DNA from 2 places in the Rhizobium azibense genome. Region 1 is predicted to be linked to the other one. Evidence: predicted binding sites of a transcription regulator. Region 1 holds the regulator's gene; the other holds the start of a gene.
What was found. The regulator LexA, encoded in region 1, represses DNA repair genes until DNA is damaged. The targets are predictions, from matches to a motif close to TGTTCNNNNTGTGTTCNG.
Positions count from the first base shown of each region.

Region 2: a site for LexA is predicted at 6,535-6,552, ahead of EV130_RS10535 (ATP-dependent helicase). Genes of this name have one in related genera too.

Region 1 is NZ_SMBJ01000012.1:102,000-110,582, forward strand. Features, by position in the region: gene kdsA (3-deoxy-8-phosphooctulonate synthase) at 1-5, opposite strand, end outside; gene EV130_RS26750 (VOC family protein) at 2-880, opposite strand; gene lexA (transcriptional repressor LexA) at 1,087-1,803, shown strand; gene gltA (citrate synthase) at 3,048-4,337, shown strand; gene lpxB (lipid-A-disaccharide synthase) at 4,365-5,528, opposite strand; gene EV130_RS26770 (LpxI family protein) at 5,525-6,406, opposite strand; gene lpxA (acyl-ACP--UDP-N-acetylglucosamine O-acyltransferase) at 6,409-7,227, opposite strand; gene fabZ (3-hydroxyacyl-ACP dehydratase FabZ) at 7,224-7,691, opposite strand; gene lpxD (UDP-3-O-(3-hydroxymyristoyl)glucosamine N-acyltransferase) at 7,688-8,583, opposite strand, start outside.
Region 2 is NZ_SMBJ01000004.1:23,958-32,540, reverse strand. Features, by position in the region: gene EV130_RS10560 (PAS domain-containing hybrid sensor histidine kinase/response regulator) at 1-99, opposite strand, end outside; gene mscL (large conductance mechanosensitive channel protein MscL) at 316-750, shown strand; gene EV130_RS10550 (pyridoxal phosphate-dependent aminotransferase) at 874-2,040, shown strand; gene galE (UDP-glucose 4-epimerase GalE) at 2,240-3,274, shown strand; gene EV130_RS10540 (enoyl-CoA hydratase/isomerase family protein) at 3,369-4,430, shown strand; gene EV130_RS10535 (ATP-dependent helicase) at 4,427-6,487, opposite strand; gene EV130_RS33860 (hypothetical protein) at 6,987-7,112, opposite strand; gene EV130_RS10525 (hypothetical protein) at 7,288-7,548, shown strand; gene EV130_RS10520 (DUF982 domain-containing protein) at 7,784-8,026, opposite strand; gene EV130_RS10515 (hypothetical protein) at 8,265-8,583, opposite strand, start outside.

The sequences.
Region 1 (8,583 bases):
CTCATCGGGTCTCCTCGAAGGCGAAGATCGCACCTTGGCCGGGCGCAGGCTTCACCAGAACTCTGTTGTTCTTGCGTGTATAGGGCATCCCGTTATCAGCCAAAAGCGCTTCTGTCACGGCAAGATCGGTGGTGCGGAAAACGATAGCGCTGCCTCTCAGCCCCTTATCCACGGTTAACGGCGCCGAATCGAAATAAGCCTCCATCCCTTCCGGCGACAGCACACTGATCCTGGCATTCGCTGCTGCGATCGCAACCCCGAACGGGGTCCGCCCGATTTCCGTCGTAGACAGGGCCAACTGAAGGAACGAGCCGTAGGCTTCAGGCTCGGGGGCGCTTAGCACGATCTCCGAGATGCCGGTTGCACCATTCGCATGCTTTTCCAGCGCACTGCGATCGGCCGGAAAGGCATTGATGCGCTGGCAGTCAAAGAGGAAGAAATCCGGCGCCCGAAGATCGGCGGCAAAGGCAAGCTTGAAAGTGCCTGTCGATTGCGAGCCGTCCGGCATCTTGATCTGGCGCGAAAACTCCAGCATCGCGCCGCCGCTCTTTCTCGCACGCACGAAATGGGCATGATCGGCGTCCGCGTCCTCGGTGCTGAATGCTGCCGCAGAGAAACCGTCATTGCCGCACCGGAAACGAAATGCCTGGTCGCGCGCCACAAAGACGTTTCCGTGCCGCACTGATTCTTCACATTCTTTCGCATTCGCGACGCCAAGAGGCTCGAGATAGGTCTTGTCGGCGAAGTAAACGCAAGCATTCACCGTGCCGAAAGGATGACGGCCCTCGGCGGCAACCGTGAACCCCAATCGTCCCAGCCGCTCGCGCGCGAGATCGATGTTGGTGACCGGTAGAACAACATGATCCAACGGATGCAGCATGGCATAAGGTCTCCGTTTCCCTGTGATGAAGATGTGTGCCGCTCTGTGGTCAATGCAAGCTGAAAGCGCTTGCCCGGCAAACAAAAGTTTCGGAAAAAGAACGCAGTTGAGACGAAGTTTTACGAAAATTTAGGCACTTGCGGAACACATATGGAACATATAGTGTCTGTTCTGGCTTTGTTTCACGAATCTGAGGTTAAACTTCGATGCTGACACGCAAACAACAGGAGCTTCTCCTCTTCATTCATGAGCGTATGAAGGAATCCGGCGTTCCGCCATCCTTCGACGAGATGAAGGATGCGCTGGATCTGGCGTCAAAGTCCGGCATCCACCGACTGATTACCGCTCTCGAAGAGCGCGGTTTCATTCGTCGCCTACCGAACCGCGCCCGCGCCCTGGAAGTGATCAAACTACCGGAAGCCTATAGTCCGAGCATCCAGCCCCGCCGCGGCTTTTCGCCGAGCGTCATCCAGGGCAGCCTCGGCAAGCCGCAACCTGCGGCCGTTGCGCCGAAACCGGCGAACGAAGACCATAACAGCTCCATTTCGGTTCCCGTCATGGGCCGCATTGCCGCAGGCGTGCCGATCTCGGCGATCCAGAACAACACCCACGACATCAACGTTCCGGCCGATATGCTCAGTACCGGCGAACACTACGCACTTGAGGTCAAGGGCGATTCGATGATCGATGCTGGTATCTTCGATGGCGACACGGTCATCATCCGCAATACCAGCACCGCCAGTCCCGGCGACATTGTCGTGGCACTTGTCGATGACGAGGAAGCGACGTTGAAGCGGTTCCGCCGCAAGGGTGCATCCATCGCGCTTGAGGCGGCGAATCCGGCCTACGAGACGCGCATCTTCGGACCCGATCGCGTCAAGGTTCAGGGTAAGCTCGTCGGCCTAATCCGCCGCTACCATTGACCGGCAGCGCGTAGTCGCGAAAGGCGTCGCCGCGTCTCGTGGTGGCGGGTCCAGGGCGATCGCGCTTCGCCAAGGCGTTGTCCAAAGGGCGGTTCGACGGCACGGGTTTTCCGTAAGGTTTTTCACCCGCAAGAAGGATTGCGCCGGATCAGCAGGCGCTGTTCCGCGCACGCGGGATCCATGCGCGGTTTTTCTGGCCTGGAAGCGGCGATCGGTTCGCGGCGGCTCGGAGGTTTCGCTGCATCTTCGGTCAGTGCCCATGGCCATGCTCAGTGTTTTGACCTGAGCGACCGCGGCCGTGAGCACTGCGTGCTGGCTGCAGGGATATGCAAGCCTTCGCTGCAGCGCTGGTGACCGGACCAGCGCCGGCGATCTTAAGAAGCGCTCCACCAACCTGGTCTTGCTCCATATGATCGCTATTTCCGAGCTCAACGTGGTTGTTTGTCGGATTGTGGCTCGGCCTCAGCCTTTTCCGCGCGTGCCCTGAGCTTATCCGACTAAAAAGACAGCGGCCGCAGGCGCGCTTACCGCCATTGTGACAATCTCCTTCATCATTATCATGCCTGCATGATCATACCTGCATGCGTGATTGCCAGCCTGCCCATGCCCTGCCTTGGGAGGGTTTCGCACCTGTGATCGCGATAGCAAGGACCGTATCTTATTGGAGCGACGATGCCGCAGCGGACAGGCTGCGTGGGTCACACCTGCCGGCTGCATGTATCGGCTACTTCTTGAAGCCGTAAGCGCCTCCTTGGTCGCCAATTACCGCCCCCCCGAGGGACCTCGCAATGCCGCCACAATGGCTGATCGGTGGCGCTATTGGCAGGCGAGAGCCCTGTGTTTGCCGAAGGCTTCTCCCGTATACCAAAAGCGCAAAGAGCAGGATGGCACTACATGCCGGCTATATTTTGCGAAAGCCGATTTTGCAGCTCGCTCGTTTTCAACTCAAGGCATGCACCAAGGGCTCGCCACCCTGGAATACAACCTAAATGCAGCCCTGCGGGCGTCTCAACAGCAATAATCGATTGAAAAAAGACCGAAAAATCGGATTACAAAAAGCCGAATTAAATCATTGGCTTCCGCTATGCGCCTCCGACATCGCAGGAGTGTCTAAAAGTTGATACTGCAATGCACAAAATGGCGCCACGGTAACTTGGCATTGGCGCCGTGATCATATAGCTATCGGAGAGGACGCTTAACCCTATGGCGCTTTTATGGCGCCGCCGCCAGTTTGGAGGATCAGCATGACGGATCAAAGCGCAACAATCAAAATCGGCGACAGAACCGCCAATCTTTCCGTGAAAAGCGGAACGATCGGTCCTGATGTCATCGATATTGGTGCACTCTATAAAAACACCGGTTCCTTCACGTACGATCCTGGTTTCACCTCGACCGCTTCCTGTGAATCGAAGATCACCTATATCGACGGCGATGAAGGCATCCTGCTGCATCGCGGCTACCCGATCGAGCAGCTTGCCGAACATGGCGACTTCCTGGAAGTCTGCTATCTGTTGCTTTACGGCGAATTGCCGACGGCTGCTCAGAAGAAGGATTTCGACTACCGCGTCACGCATCACACCATGGTGCACGAGCAGATGTCTCGCTTCTTCACCGGCTTCCGTCGCGACGCCCATCCGATGGCCGTCATGTGCGGCTGTGTCGGCGCTCTGTCTGCATTCTACCACGACTCGACAGACATCACCGATCCGCACCAGCGCATGGTTGCAAGCTTGCGCATGATCGCCAAGATGCCGACTATCGCGGCCATGGCCTACAAATACTATATCGGCCAGCCTTTCGTTTATCCGAAGAACGATCTCGACTACGCCTCGAACTTCCTGCGGATGTGCTTCGCCGTTCCGTGCGAGGAATATGTCGTGAACCCGGTCCTCTCGCGGGCCATGGACCGTATCTTCATCCTGCACGCCGATCACGAGCAGAACGCCTCGACCTCCACAGTTCGTCTCGCCGGCTCTTCGGGCGCTAACCCGTTCGCCTGCATCGCGGCCGGCATTGCCTGCCTCTGGGGCCCGGCTCATGGCGGTGCCAACGAGGCGGCGCTCAACATGCTTTCGGAAATCGGCTCGGTCGAGCGCATTCCGGAATATATTGCCCGCGCCAAGGACAAGAATGACCCGTTCCGCCTGATGGGCTTCGGTCACCGCGTATACAAGAACTACGATCCGCGCGCCAAGATCATGCAGAAGACGACGCATGAGGTTCTCGCCGAACTCGGCCACAAGGACGATCCGCTTCTCGAAGTTGCGATGGAGCTGGAACGCATTGCTCTGACCGACGAATACTTCATCGAAAAGAAGCTCTACCCCAACATCGACTTCTATTCCGGCATCACGCTGAAGGCGCTGGGCTTCCCCACGACGATGTTCACGGTCCTCTTTGCGCTGGCCCGCACGGTCGGCTGGATCGCCCAGTGGAACGAAATGATCGAGGATCCGCAGCAGCGCATCGGCCGTCCGCGCCAGCTCTATATCGGCGAACCGCTGCGCGACTACGTTCCGGTTTCAAAGCGCTAAGCCGCTCTCGCCCGGAAAGAAACCCGGTCAGAGACGGCCGGGTTTTTTCTTGTCCAGAATGTCGAGAATGATATCCGCCGCTTTCTCGCCAGGCGGCCTTTCCGTCTGCATGCGGTTCCAGACAAGTTCGAAACCTTCGAGCATTGCGCGCCGCTGGAGCGTGTCGCTGGAAAGGCGCTCCATCCAGCGCGCTAGGCTTGCACCACGAACGACCTCGTTGATATATTCTGGGACGACGGCATAGTCGGCGATCAGGTTCGGGATTGCGCCGGTCCACGTCTTGATGCGCCGCGTCATCATCGTGATAATCCAGTCTGTCTTATAGACTGAGACCGTCGGCACGCCTGTAAGCGCAAGCTCGAGAATGACGGTCCCCGAAGCAGCCATTGCCGCATCGGCCTGCGCGAAAGCCCGCCATTTCTGTTCATTGCCCGTCAGGATCTCGGGTTTCGTTTCCCAGTCCTTCACCAGGTCGCGAACCATTGATTCCCTGCGGCTCACGGTCGGCATGAGAAACCGCATTGTGCCGCCGCGGGCGACGAGCTCGTTGACGGCATCGCGAAAATAGGGAAGCAGTTTTGTGATCTCCGACGGGCGCGAGCCTGGGAGCAGCATGATCGTTTTCCTGCCCTCCGCGTCGGTCTTGAGCTTTTCTGACCTGCCATGCCTGGCGGCAATCAAATCCGCATCCGCCGTCAGCCGGTGGCCGACATAAGTCGTCTGCGGTCCGCCGAGTTGCTCCATCACCGCGGGCTCGAACGGCAGAACGGCCAGGACATGATCGACATAGCCGAGCATCTGCTGGGCGCGGTATTCCTTCCACGCCCAAACGCTGGGACAGACGTAATTGACGACCGGCAGTCCTGGCAGGGCTTGGCGGACGCGTTTGGCAACGCGATGAGTGAAATCCGGGCTGTCGATGACGACCAGAATATCGGGCTTTGCCGCAATGATTGCAGCCGTCGTCTGCCTGATGCGGGCGACGAGCTTCGGCAATTTTTTGAGCACCTGCGTGATGCCCATGATCGAAAGCTCGGAAAAATCGAAGAGCGATTTCAGCCCCTGTGCCTCGAGCGCGTCGCCGCCGACGCCGACAAGTTCAATGCCGGCATGCCTCCGTTTCAGTGCATCCACGAGATCGGCTCCGAGAAGATCTCCGGAAACCTCGCCTGCCACGATCGCGATCTTCATCGCAGCCCCCAAGACGGCAGGCCGCGATCGAGCCCGCAGACAAAGAGCCCGGCTTCGTCGGCTGCCTTCATAACAGCCTGGCGGTCCAGCACGAGAGCACGTCCCGCCTCGATTGCGATTCCTGCCAAGCCCGCCGCCTTGGCATTCATCACCGTGGATAGGCCGATCGATGGAAGATCGGCGCGGACATCCTGCTGCGGCTTGCAGAGCTTGACCAGCACGCCACGGCGGCGCGGCGATATACGCCCGGCGGCACGCAGCGATGCGACGCGCTCAAGCATGCCGTCGGTCCCTTCCGCGCCTTCGAGCGCCACGATGCGCCCGCCGACGGAGACTGCCCCTTGCCCGATATCGAGAGCACCCAGCGCTTCGGCGGCGGCTGCCCCCTTCAGTATATCGATCTTGTCCTCATTACCCGGCGACATAGCGCCGATCGGCCCGACAGCCGCCAGCAGGTCGGGGGCAATATCCTGCGCGCCGACGACGCGCCGTCCGTCATCCTCAATGAGCTTGATGACCATCTGCAACACCGTATTGTCACCGCCCGAAAGCAGCGTACGCACCACACCCGGCATCTTTGCGACCGTCCGCCAGGTCGGTCGCACTTCGCGCCATTCGGGGCGGCGGCGAACGCCGCCGGACATGACGACGCGAGTGATGTTGTTGCGCTTGAAAATTTCTGCCAGCGCCGACAAATCACCGACACCTATGACTGCATGGTCGTAGCCCTCCCATGACCGGTCGAGCTCGCCCTTCAGTGAAATGACGAATGGATCCTCGCCAGCTGCCCGTGCCGCCTCGGCGACATAAGACGGCAGAAGACCGTTTCCCGCAATGATCGCCAGACGGCCTTTGTCGGTATCACCGGCGGGAGACAAGGTCAGCCTTTCTGCCCTCGCGTCGGCGACGACAACGCGCGGTCGCTTTCTGCGGCAATGAAATCAAGGATTTGCATCACCGGCTCGCAATCGGCATATTCGTTGCGGATTGCTGCCGCGTTGTCACGGATCGAGCCTGATCCTTCAAAAATCGCCTTGTAAGCGCGCCGCACCGTATGAATGACAGCGCGATCAATCCCGGCGCGCGTCATGCCGACAACGTTGAGACCACCCAGCAATCCAGGATTTCCATTGAGCATCCCGTACGGAATGACATCGTAGCTCACAGCAGAAAGGCCGCCGACGAAGGCTTGGCGGCCGACCCGCGTAAACTGATGCACGGCCGATCCGCCGCCGAGAATGACGCGATCCTCGATCGTCACATGCCCCGCGAGCATGACATTGTTGGACATGATGACGTGATTGCCGACACGGCAGTCATGGGCGACATGGGAATTGGCGAGAAACAGGTTGTTGTCGCCGACGATTGTCTTGCCGCCGAAATCGGCGGTGCCGGTATTCATCGTCACGCCTTCGCGGATCGTGCAGTTCTCGCCCACCGTCAGCGTCGTCTCCTCGCCGCCATGGTGCACGCTCTGGGGGTCGCCGCCGATGACCGCCATGGGGAAAATCCGGGTGCCTTTGCCGATCTCGGTTCTGCCGGTGACCACGACATGCGCCAGCAGTTCGGCATTGTCATGGAGAACAACCTTCGGGCCGACATGGCAAAACGGACCGACGGTCACGCCTTCGCCGATGACCGCGCCGTCCTCGACAACGGCCATGGCATGGATGCGGGCGCTCCCTGCTATCGTGCTCATGCCTCGTCCTTACGAAGAATCATCGCGCCGATATCGGCTTCCGCAGCCAATGCGCCGTCGACCTTGGCGTCGCAATGGAACTTCCAGATATTGCCGCGCTGCTTCTGCTTCTTCACATGAAATTCGACCCTATCGCCGGGGATGACAGGCTTGCGAAAACGTGCGTTGTCGATGGTCATGAAGTAGACGAGGTTACCGCTCGTTCCATCCTTGCGCGCGCAGATCGCACCCGCCGTCTGCGCCATACCTTCGATCAGCAGCACACCCGGCATGATCGGCGACTCGGGAAAGTGACCGGTGAAATGAGGCTCGTTGGCAGTGACGTTCTTGATGCCGATCGCGGAATCATCGCCATCGATCTCAATAATTCGATCGACCAGCAAGAACGGATAACGATGCGGCAGAAGTTTCATGATCTCCATGATATCTGCCGAAGCAAGCGTCTCCTTGACCCCTTCAGTCATTCTTGATCTCCCGTTTTATGAGCCCGAGCGTTCGCGCGCGCCATGATCTCGGCCGACTCTCGAAGAAAATCCTTTACCGGACGTGCCGGAATGCCGCCATAACGCTCGCCGGCAGGAATGCTCTGAATGACGCCGCTCTTTGCCGCGATCTGTACGCCATCGCCGATCGTAATATGGCCATTAATACCTGTCTGGCCGCCGATCTGCACACCGTTTCCAATAACCGCACTGCCGGCGATGCCGACCTGAGAAACGATCGCGCAATGACGCCCAATCCTGACGTTGTGGCCTATCTGTACCTGGTTGTCGATCTTTGTACCCTCGCCGACGACCGTGTCGTCCATCGTGCCGCGATCGATTGTCGTGTTCGCGCCGATCTCGACGTTGTCCTGGATGATGACCCGGCCGATCTGAACGATCTTGACCATGCCTCTGGAGCCTGGCGCATAGCCAAAGCCATCCTGGCCAATACGCACACCGTTGTGGACGATCACGCCATTGCCCAAGAGCGCGCATATCACGCTGGCACCGCCGGCAATCGTGCAATCGCGACCAATCTTGACACCCGGACCGATAAGCGCGCCGGCGCCGATCCGTGTTCCCTGACCGATTTCCGCATTCGCGCCGATGATAGCCAAAGGTTCGACGATCACGCCCGGTTCCAGCCGCGCTGTCGGATCGACAACCGCTGTCGCCGCGATCTCTGCCGGCGAAGACATTGTTGCCAGCGGCCTTAGTGCAGCCGGATGGAGATATCCGCCTGCCATCGCAAACGCGGCATGGGGATTCTTCGCCAAGAGAACGGGAATATGAGGAGGTACCGCCGATCTTATCGCGGGCTCGCAAAGAACTGCCGACGCCTGACAGGTCTCAAGCTCCGCACGGCTCCTGC
Region 2 (8,583 bases), on a different contig from region 1:
GCCCAGCCTCTGGCTTCTACGGTCGCCATAGCTTGCGACCGCAAACAGCAGCAGCAGATAGCCGAAGGCAAACGCGATGATGACCCAGCCCTGAAGCATTGAACCTCCACCGGTGCGCTATGCGCCGGCTCTCCGAAAAGACCTCAAGACTAAGGGAAATCGCCTGTCTTGGAAATTGCGATGATCTAGGCATTAAGTCCAAGGCGCAGGAAGGATTTGGTTGTTTGAATTTTGCAATTGAATAATCAATCAAGAGATGTAGCTAATGAAAACAACGGACTGTCCGTGAGAGCGCATCAGAGGGAGACAGATCGGATGCTCAATGAGTTCAAGGCCTTTATCGCCCGAGGCAACGTCATGGACCTTGCCGTCGGTGTCATCATCGGCGGTGCTTTCGGCGGCATCGTCAAGTCGCTTGTCGACGATATCATCATGCCGATCGTCGGTGCCCTTTTCGGCGGTTTTGATTTTTCCAACTATTTTGTCGGTCTTTCGTCTGCGGTCAACGCGCCGACGCTTGCCGCAGCCCGCGCGCAGGGTGCTGTCTTCGCCTATGGCAATTTCATCACCGTGATCATCAATTTCCTGATCCTTGCCTGGATCATCTTCCTGATGATCAAGGGCGTGAACTTGCTGCGCAGGCAGGTCGAGCGCAACGAGCAAAAGGCAGCGGAAGAGGCGCCGCCGCCAGCCGATGTCGCGCTCCTCACAGAAATCCGCGATCTGCTGGCCAAGCGTCCGGCGGTCTGATCGAGGCGTTCGCAGCCCCGCATCATGCGAGGTTGATTCATAACGAAAATCGATATGGCATCACGCATTCTCATGGGATTTGCGCCGGATTTTGTTTTAAGAAAGCCAAAACCGGAGATCTGCATGTCGATCATGAACAGCCTCAGCCCGCGCGCCGTTTCGGCGCCAGAAAGCGGGATCGTCGAAGTCGTCAATTATGCACGCGGCCGCGACGGCCTGCTGCCGCTGTGGGTCGGTGAGGGTGATCTTCCGACACCGGGTTTCATTAGCCGGGCGGCCATGGACGCGCTGGCAGCAGGAGAGACCTTCTATACCTGGCAGCGCGGCATTCCGGAGCTTCGTCAGGCGCTATCGGATTATTACGGCCGGCATTTCGGCATCGGCCTGTCGGCAGAGCATTTCTATGTTACCGGCTCAGGCATGCAGGCGATCCAGATTGCGGTGCAGGCATTGACGTCGCCGGGCGACGAACTGGTCTATCTGACGCCCGCCTGGCCGAACATCGCCGCTGCGCTGGAAATCGCCGGTGCCCGCTCGGTCGGGGTTGAGCTTCAGTTTGAGGGCGGCAAGTGGGCGGTCGATCTCAACCGTATCGAAGCAGCAATCACTCCGAAGACGAGAGCGCTGTTCATCAATACGCCATCCAATCCGACAGGGTGGACCGCGACGGAGAAGGATCTCGCCGATATCCTTGAACTTGCCCGCAAGCGTGATCTATGGATCATGGCAGATGAAATTTATGCCCGCTATTTCTACGCCGGCACCCGTGCGCCTTCTTTCCTTGACATCATGGCACCGGGCGACAAGGTCATGTTCGTCAATTCCTTCTCGAAGAACTGGGCAATGACCGGCTGGCGTGTCGGCTGGATCGTGTCGCCGCCGGAAACCGGGCAGGTGCTCGAGAACCTGATCCAATATTCGACCTCGGGCGTTGCGCAATTCATGCAGAAGGGTGCGGTGGCAGCCCTCAACGAGGGCGATGGGTTCGTCGAGGCCAATATCGCAAAGGCGGCTCTTGCGCGCGACATCCTCTGCGATGCGCTGATTGCCACAAACCGCGTCGAGACGTTGAAGCCGGACGGTGCACTTTACGCCTTTCTGAAGATCGACGGCGTCACCGACAGCCGCAAAGCAGCGCTGGATATCGTCGACAAGACGGGCGTCGGCCTGGCGCCTGGAACCGCCTTCGGTGCAGGCGGCGAGCTTTTCCTGCGAGCCTGTTTCCTGCGCGATCCGCAACAGGTCAAGGCAGCAGCCGACAAGCTGTGCGATTACATTCTGAAGCTTTGACGCGCAAGGCGTGGCCGTCGCAGCCCGGCCATCTTCAAGGCAAACGGCCATTTGCTAAAATTGTAGCAAAGGCCGAAATCAGCCTCTAACCACATCAGCAAACTTACCGGTTCAAAGGCGTCCGATCGGGCGCCTGATAACAAAATCTGAAAGGAAAAGCCGTGTCAGATGCCTCTGTCGATTAAACAGGGAACAGGGCATGGCAATTTTGGTGACAGGCGGGGCCGGCTACATCGGCAGCCACATGGTCTGGGCACTGCTCGATGCAGGCGAGAACGTCGTCGTGCTCGATCGTCTTTCCACCGGCTTTCGCTGGGCGGTCGCGCCTGCTGCGCGCTTCTATCTTGGGGATATCGCCGATGCCGAGGTGCTGAAGACGATCTTCATCGAGAACGATATCGAGGCGATCATCCATTTTGCAGGATCCGCTGTCGTTCCGGCTTCGGTTGCCGATCCGCTTTTCTATTACGACAACAATTCCGGCAAGACGCGTGCACTGCTGAGCGCGGCGATCGCTGCCGGTGTGCGCCATTTCGTCTTTTCGTCGACGGCGGCAGTCTACGGTCCCCAGAAGACTTCCGACCCGGTCAGGGAAACAGCGCCGCTCAACCCGGAAAATCCTTACGGCCAGTCGAAGCTGATGACGGAATTCATGCTGCGCGACGCTGCTGCCGCCTATGATTTCGACTATGTGGCGCTGCGCTACTTCAATGTTGCTGGTGCCGATCCGCACGGCCGCGCCGGACAATCCACGAGCGGCGCGACGCACCTCATCAAGGTCGCCTGCGAGGCAGCCCTCGGCAAGCGCGACAGCGTGCATGTCTACGGCATCGACTATCCGACGCATGACGGCACCGGCGTGCGCGACTACATCCATGTCACTGATCTTGTCGAGGCTCACCTCAAGGCACTGCAGCATCTGCGCAAGGGCAAGGGATCGTTGGTCGCCAATTGCGGCTATGGCTCTGGTTATACGGTGCTCGACGTGCTGAACATGGTGGTGCGCCTGCACGGCCACGCGTTCAGGATTCATATGGCGCCACGCCGCCCCGGCGATGCCGCAAGTGTCGTGGCCGACGCCACGTTGGCCCATCGCGTGCTGGACTGGACGCCGAAATACGATTCCCTGGAGACGATCGTACGCAGCGCACTGGACTGGGAGCTGGCGCTGATCAACCGGAGTGTCGGGGAGCTGCAGGGAGTGCACCGCGCCCTTGCCGCGGCTTCCTTCTGAACGCAACTACGCCTGTTTTTCGCCGAAAGGCCCACTGGAACGAAGCGCTCCCTCTGTTTATTGATGGGAGGTCAATCGAGGGTGGACGGCGGACATGCAGCACGATCACGAACGGGAAGTCATTATCGAGCGGCGCGGTACTGCGGGGATCATCCGCCTCAATCGGCCAAAGGCGCTGAACAGCCTGACGCTCGGCATGGTGCGGATGATCGATGCGGCACTCGACGAATTCGCGGATGATGACGGCGTTGCAAGCGTGGTGGTGACGGGCGAGGGCGAGCGCGGCTTCTGCGCTGGCGGCGATATTCGTGTACTCCACGAAAGCGGGCGTGAGGGTTCCGATCTTGCAGAGACGTTCTGGCGCGAGGAATTCACACTCAACCACCGCATCGCAAGCTACGCTAAACCCTATGTCGCCCTGATGGATGGCATCACCATGGGCGGCGGCGTGGGCCTGTCCGCGCACGGGCGGCACCGCATCGTGACGGAGCGGACGAGGCTTGCGATGCCGGAAACCGGCATCGGCTATTTCCCGGATGTGGGAGCGACCTGGCTGCTGCCGCGCATGCCCGGCGAGACGGGAACATGGGCAGGATTGACCGGCCAGGAGCTGAATGCGGCGGATGCCATCTATACCGGCCTTGCTGATTTCGAGATCCCGTCGTCGCGGCTCCCGGATGTCATCGACGCGTTGGCGCGGCTTCCTGTCGGGTCCTCGCCGGTTGCCTGCGATGCTCTGCTGAAGCATCTTTCCGGCAAGGCGACCAAAAGCCGCCTGCGGGCCGTTCGGCCGTTGATCGACCATGCCTTCTGTTTCGATCGCGTCGAAGAGGTACTGGAAGCGCTCGCCGCTGACGAAAGCGAATTCGCCGCCAAGACACGCAAGACGCTGCACACGCGCTCGCCGACGAGCCTGAAGTTGACTCTGCGTCTGCTGAGGGAAGGAAGGCAGAGCGTCAGTCTCGCCGCCTGCCTGGAGCGTGAGCTTGGGACCTGTATGCAGATATTGAAATCCGCGGACTTTTACGAGGGCGTGCGCGCGGCGGTGATCGACAAGGATCGAAATCCCAAATGGTCGCCTTCGACCATCGAGGAGGTGGACGCAGACGTGCTCGCGCCATTCTTTAAACCGGCCGATCGCCCTCTTGCCCTCTAGCGCCACATACCGCGCATGCGGGCGCCGACATCGATGCGGACTTGGCGCGCCTGTTGCGCAGCGACGCTCTCGCTCTTGACCTGCGGCCAGCCGCAGACCTCGAAAAATTGCAGCAGCGTCGCCGGGATGAAGCGGGTGCGCGAGGCATAAACGTGCCGGTCGCCCTGCATATTTTGCCCGTGCGTGAAGAAGCGCTGCGGAACGACGAGATCGAGACCGTCCCTGGCTCGCGTCATCGCGACATAAAGCAGGCGCCGCTCCTCCTCTATTTCCGCGCTGGTGCCAACGCCGAGATCCGACGGGATGCAGCCGTCGACAACGTTCAGCATGAAGACCTGGGTCCACTCCTGACCCTTGGCCGAATGGATCGTCGAAAGGATCAGATAGTCCTCATCGAGCAACGGCACGCCCGCCTGGTCGCTGGTCGCATCCGGCGGGTCGAGCGTCAGTTCGGTCAGGAAGCGTTCGCGCGACGGATAGCCGCCGGCGATTTGCTCGAGCTGCAGGAGATCGGCCTGACGCGTTGCGGCATCCTCGTGCAGCCGCTCGAGGTGCGGCTGATACCATTCCCGGACAAGGCCGATTTCGGCGGGCCAGCCGGCTTTACCGGATTTCAGCTCCTGCATGACCGAGACGAAAAAGGTCCAATCCTGGCCGGCGCGCGGCGGGGCAGGCATGGCGGCGAGCGCCTGCAGGGGGCTTGGATCCTCCGCCATCTGGTCGAGTGCCCGCTGGGCAGTCGAAGGCCCGACGCCCGGCAGGATCTGCATCAGCCGGAAGCCGGCGACACGGTCGCGCGGATTGAGAGCAAAGCGCAGCGCCGCCAGCATGTCCTTGACATGTGCGCTGTCGAGAAATTTCAGGCCGCCGAATTTCACGAAGGGAATGTTGCGGCGGGTAAGCTCGACTTCCAGCGCGCCGCTGTGGTGCGAGGCGCGGAACAGCACCGCCTGGTTCTTCAGCCGCGTGCCCTCTTCGCGGTTCTCCAGCACCTTTTCGGCAACATACCGGGCCTGGTCGGCCTCGTCGCGCACGGTAACGAGGCGCGGGCGCTCGCCCGATTGCCGCTCCGTCCATAGGTTCTTGGTGAAGCGTTCCGAGGCAAGATCAATAACGGCATTTGCCGCGGCGAGAATGGGTTGCGTCGAACGATAGTTGCGATCGAGCGTGACGATGTTGGCCGGCGGGGAGAACGAGGCCGGGAAGTCGAGGATGTTGCGGACTGTGGCGGCGCGGAAGGAATAGATCGACTGCGCATCGTCCCCGACAACGGTCAGCCCATGCCCCTCAGGCTTCAAAGCAAGCAGGATGGAGGCCTGCAGGCGGTTCGTATCCTGATATTCGTCGACGAGCACGTGATCGAAGCGGCCGCCGATATCCTCGGCGATCAGCGGTTCGGCAACCATCTGCGCCCAGTAGAGGAGCAGGTCGTCATAATCGAGGAGGTTCTGGGCCTGCTTTGCCTCGACATAGGCGGCAAAGAGTTCGCGGAGCTGCTTTTCCCAAGCAGCACACCAGGGGAAGGCGTCACGCAGGACCAGAGGCAGTTCCGTCTCCGAATTCACGGCCCGGGAATAGATCGCAAGGCAGGTGCCCTTGGTCGGGAAGCGGCTCTCCATTTTCGAGAAGCCGAGCTCGTGACGAATGATGTTCATCAGGTCGGCGCTGTCTTCCCGGTCATGGATGGTGAAGGCGGGGTCAACTCCGATCTGCTCGGCATAATCGCGAAGCAGCCGCGCGCCGATCCCATGGAAGGTACCGCTCCAGGCCAGTGCATCGGCCATGATGCCGGAACTGCTGCCAATGACTTCCGCGCAAATCCGCTCGACGCGGCGTGCCATCTCGGAGGCCGCCCGACGGGAGAAGGTCATCAGCAGGATGCGGCGCGGATCGGCGCCCTTGACGATGAGATGCGCGACGCGGTGCGCGAGCGTATTGGTCTTGCCCGAACCCGCGCCGGCGATCACCAGAAGCGGACCTGCAACATGGCTGCCGGCGGCAAGCGTGCCGTGTTCGACCGCCATGCGCTGCTGTGGATTGAGCTTTTCGAGATACATCTAGCCATCCGTTTGGCCCGCGCGCAACACGGCGCGGGCAGATTAGGCGTTCCTTGAATGTTCTCGATAATGATTCCTGTCAAGCGCAAGCTTTAATGAAGGGCAGACACCGCTTCGTTGCTGATGAGTCTCAAGCTCCGATCCGGCTGGCGAATGTCGGTTTCCCGCACCCGGTTGCCGCTTGAATTGGAGAAGCTGTTGCAAAGGGCTGCCGACGGGGTGATTTCGTCGGTTTGGTTCACGGCCGCCCGCCATAGGTCAAGATGCCGGCAATGGGCGTGGGCTCAGCGAGGACGAACAAGCGGAGAGCAGAAAGGCCGCGAGAACTGCCGAAACAATCACTTTCATCGGACGCCCCCGGCCGTCGATCCGGATGGGCAACCTCTGCCGCACGCCAAGGGGGTTGAAAGACAATCTATGATTCCCCCTGAACTGGGCGTGCCGGCATGCAACGGAAGACGGTCTTGGGGGGTGAAGCCACTGCTGCGGTGGCGCGTGGTCATTTTGGTTCTGGCCGTTGGATCGTCTCTGGTACCGTGTCGTCTTTTCCCCCGCCCTGGTTGAAAGGTTTGACGACCAGGATACTGAGAATGGAGGCGACCATCGCTGCGATAATGACAAGCATCAGTATTCTCATGACAATTTCTACTTAAGCTCACGCGGTTTGGTACAATTCAATTAAACTTCTTCGAGTGAAAGAAAAGTTACAGAAGATTCTCGCGAGAACGAACAAGAAAAAACGGGAACAAAAACTGCATCTCGCGTGTTTTGGTCGTCTGAATTCAACGCCGGAGACTGTTATGAGGACGACATTCCATCTGGGCGCTGCCGCCCTTCTTGTTGCATCCGCCGCGTTTGCCACACCTGCATCCGCATCACTCGAAACGGATATCGATTATTATTCGGCGTTGCCGCAGGACCAGATTGCCCTCAATGAATATAGCCGCGCGCCTGCCTGTGAGCCGGTCGAGGCGCAATATCTGCCATCCTTCATCCGTACGCCGGACGGCACTATTATCGGCGTTGGCTATCTCGAGATAGAAAGCGACAGCAGTTGCTGAGGAGCAAGATCAGGAAGATTTGCCCGGACGTGGCTCGCCTGCGCATGACCGAGCGAACGAGCCTCTGACCATCATCATGACGGCTGTGGGGTTTTTATGGGTCCTCAGCATCGGCGAGCAACGCCTTGAAACGAATTTTCCCGCCTGTCTTGCTTCAACAGTTAAACGAACTGAACCGCCGTCTCTGAACGGCACAGGACAATCATTCCAATTACAGTCAGCCGTGGCGCACCCGTCAGTGCAGCTTCAGCTTGGCTTCTTCCGCCGCCGCAAGAAACTCGCAGCGCGCCTCTTCGGCGGTCTTGCGTCCATCGAGCGCCGCGCGGCACGCGCTGCGGGCCTTGAGGTAACGAAGCCCGCGATTTGCGGGCCAAAGATCGGTGAGGCATTTCAGTGCGTCAAACGGGCCGTTCACGGTTCGCGCGTCGGCGTTTTCGAAACCGACCTTGACCGGATTGCCCCATCTTTCTGTCGCCATAGGCGTATTCCTCCGATGTTTACGCCAAAACGCGCATCCAGCCCCTTGCGTTCCCCTCGCTGGGACCGTGCACATGGGTATATTAGCGGGATATTTGTCGTCGGCAATCGGGTTTGCTCGCGTCAGACGCGACGGAGGATTGGATTTCTGGCAAAAACGATGCCGCCGGGCAGGTCAAGCTTGTAAGGCGGCCACTTTTCCAATGGCGCGCATGAAGCCAGATTGGCGTCTCACGATCCTATCGAGGAAGCGGCGGGCAGCCGAGCCCGGAGGTTCCGCTTGCCGCGTCATCCTGCTGCCCAGTGGCATTCGTGCAAGCAGGCGATGACGGGATCGCAGGATTGATGCCGCTTGGGTTGATCGTGCTGCCGCTCCTGTTTAGATCGACGGTACCGGGATTGACGGTGCTGTTGGTGATGCCGGGATCCGTGCGGGTCGTGCCTGCGCCGGTACTGTTCAGATTGGGGGCAATGGTCGTGCCGCCGCCGGACCCTCCCTGGCTGCCGGTTGTTTGTGCGAAAGCACTGGTCGCGACCGCCACCACGACGATCGAACTC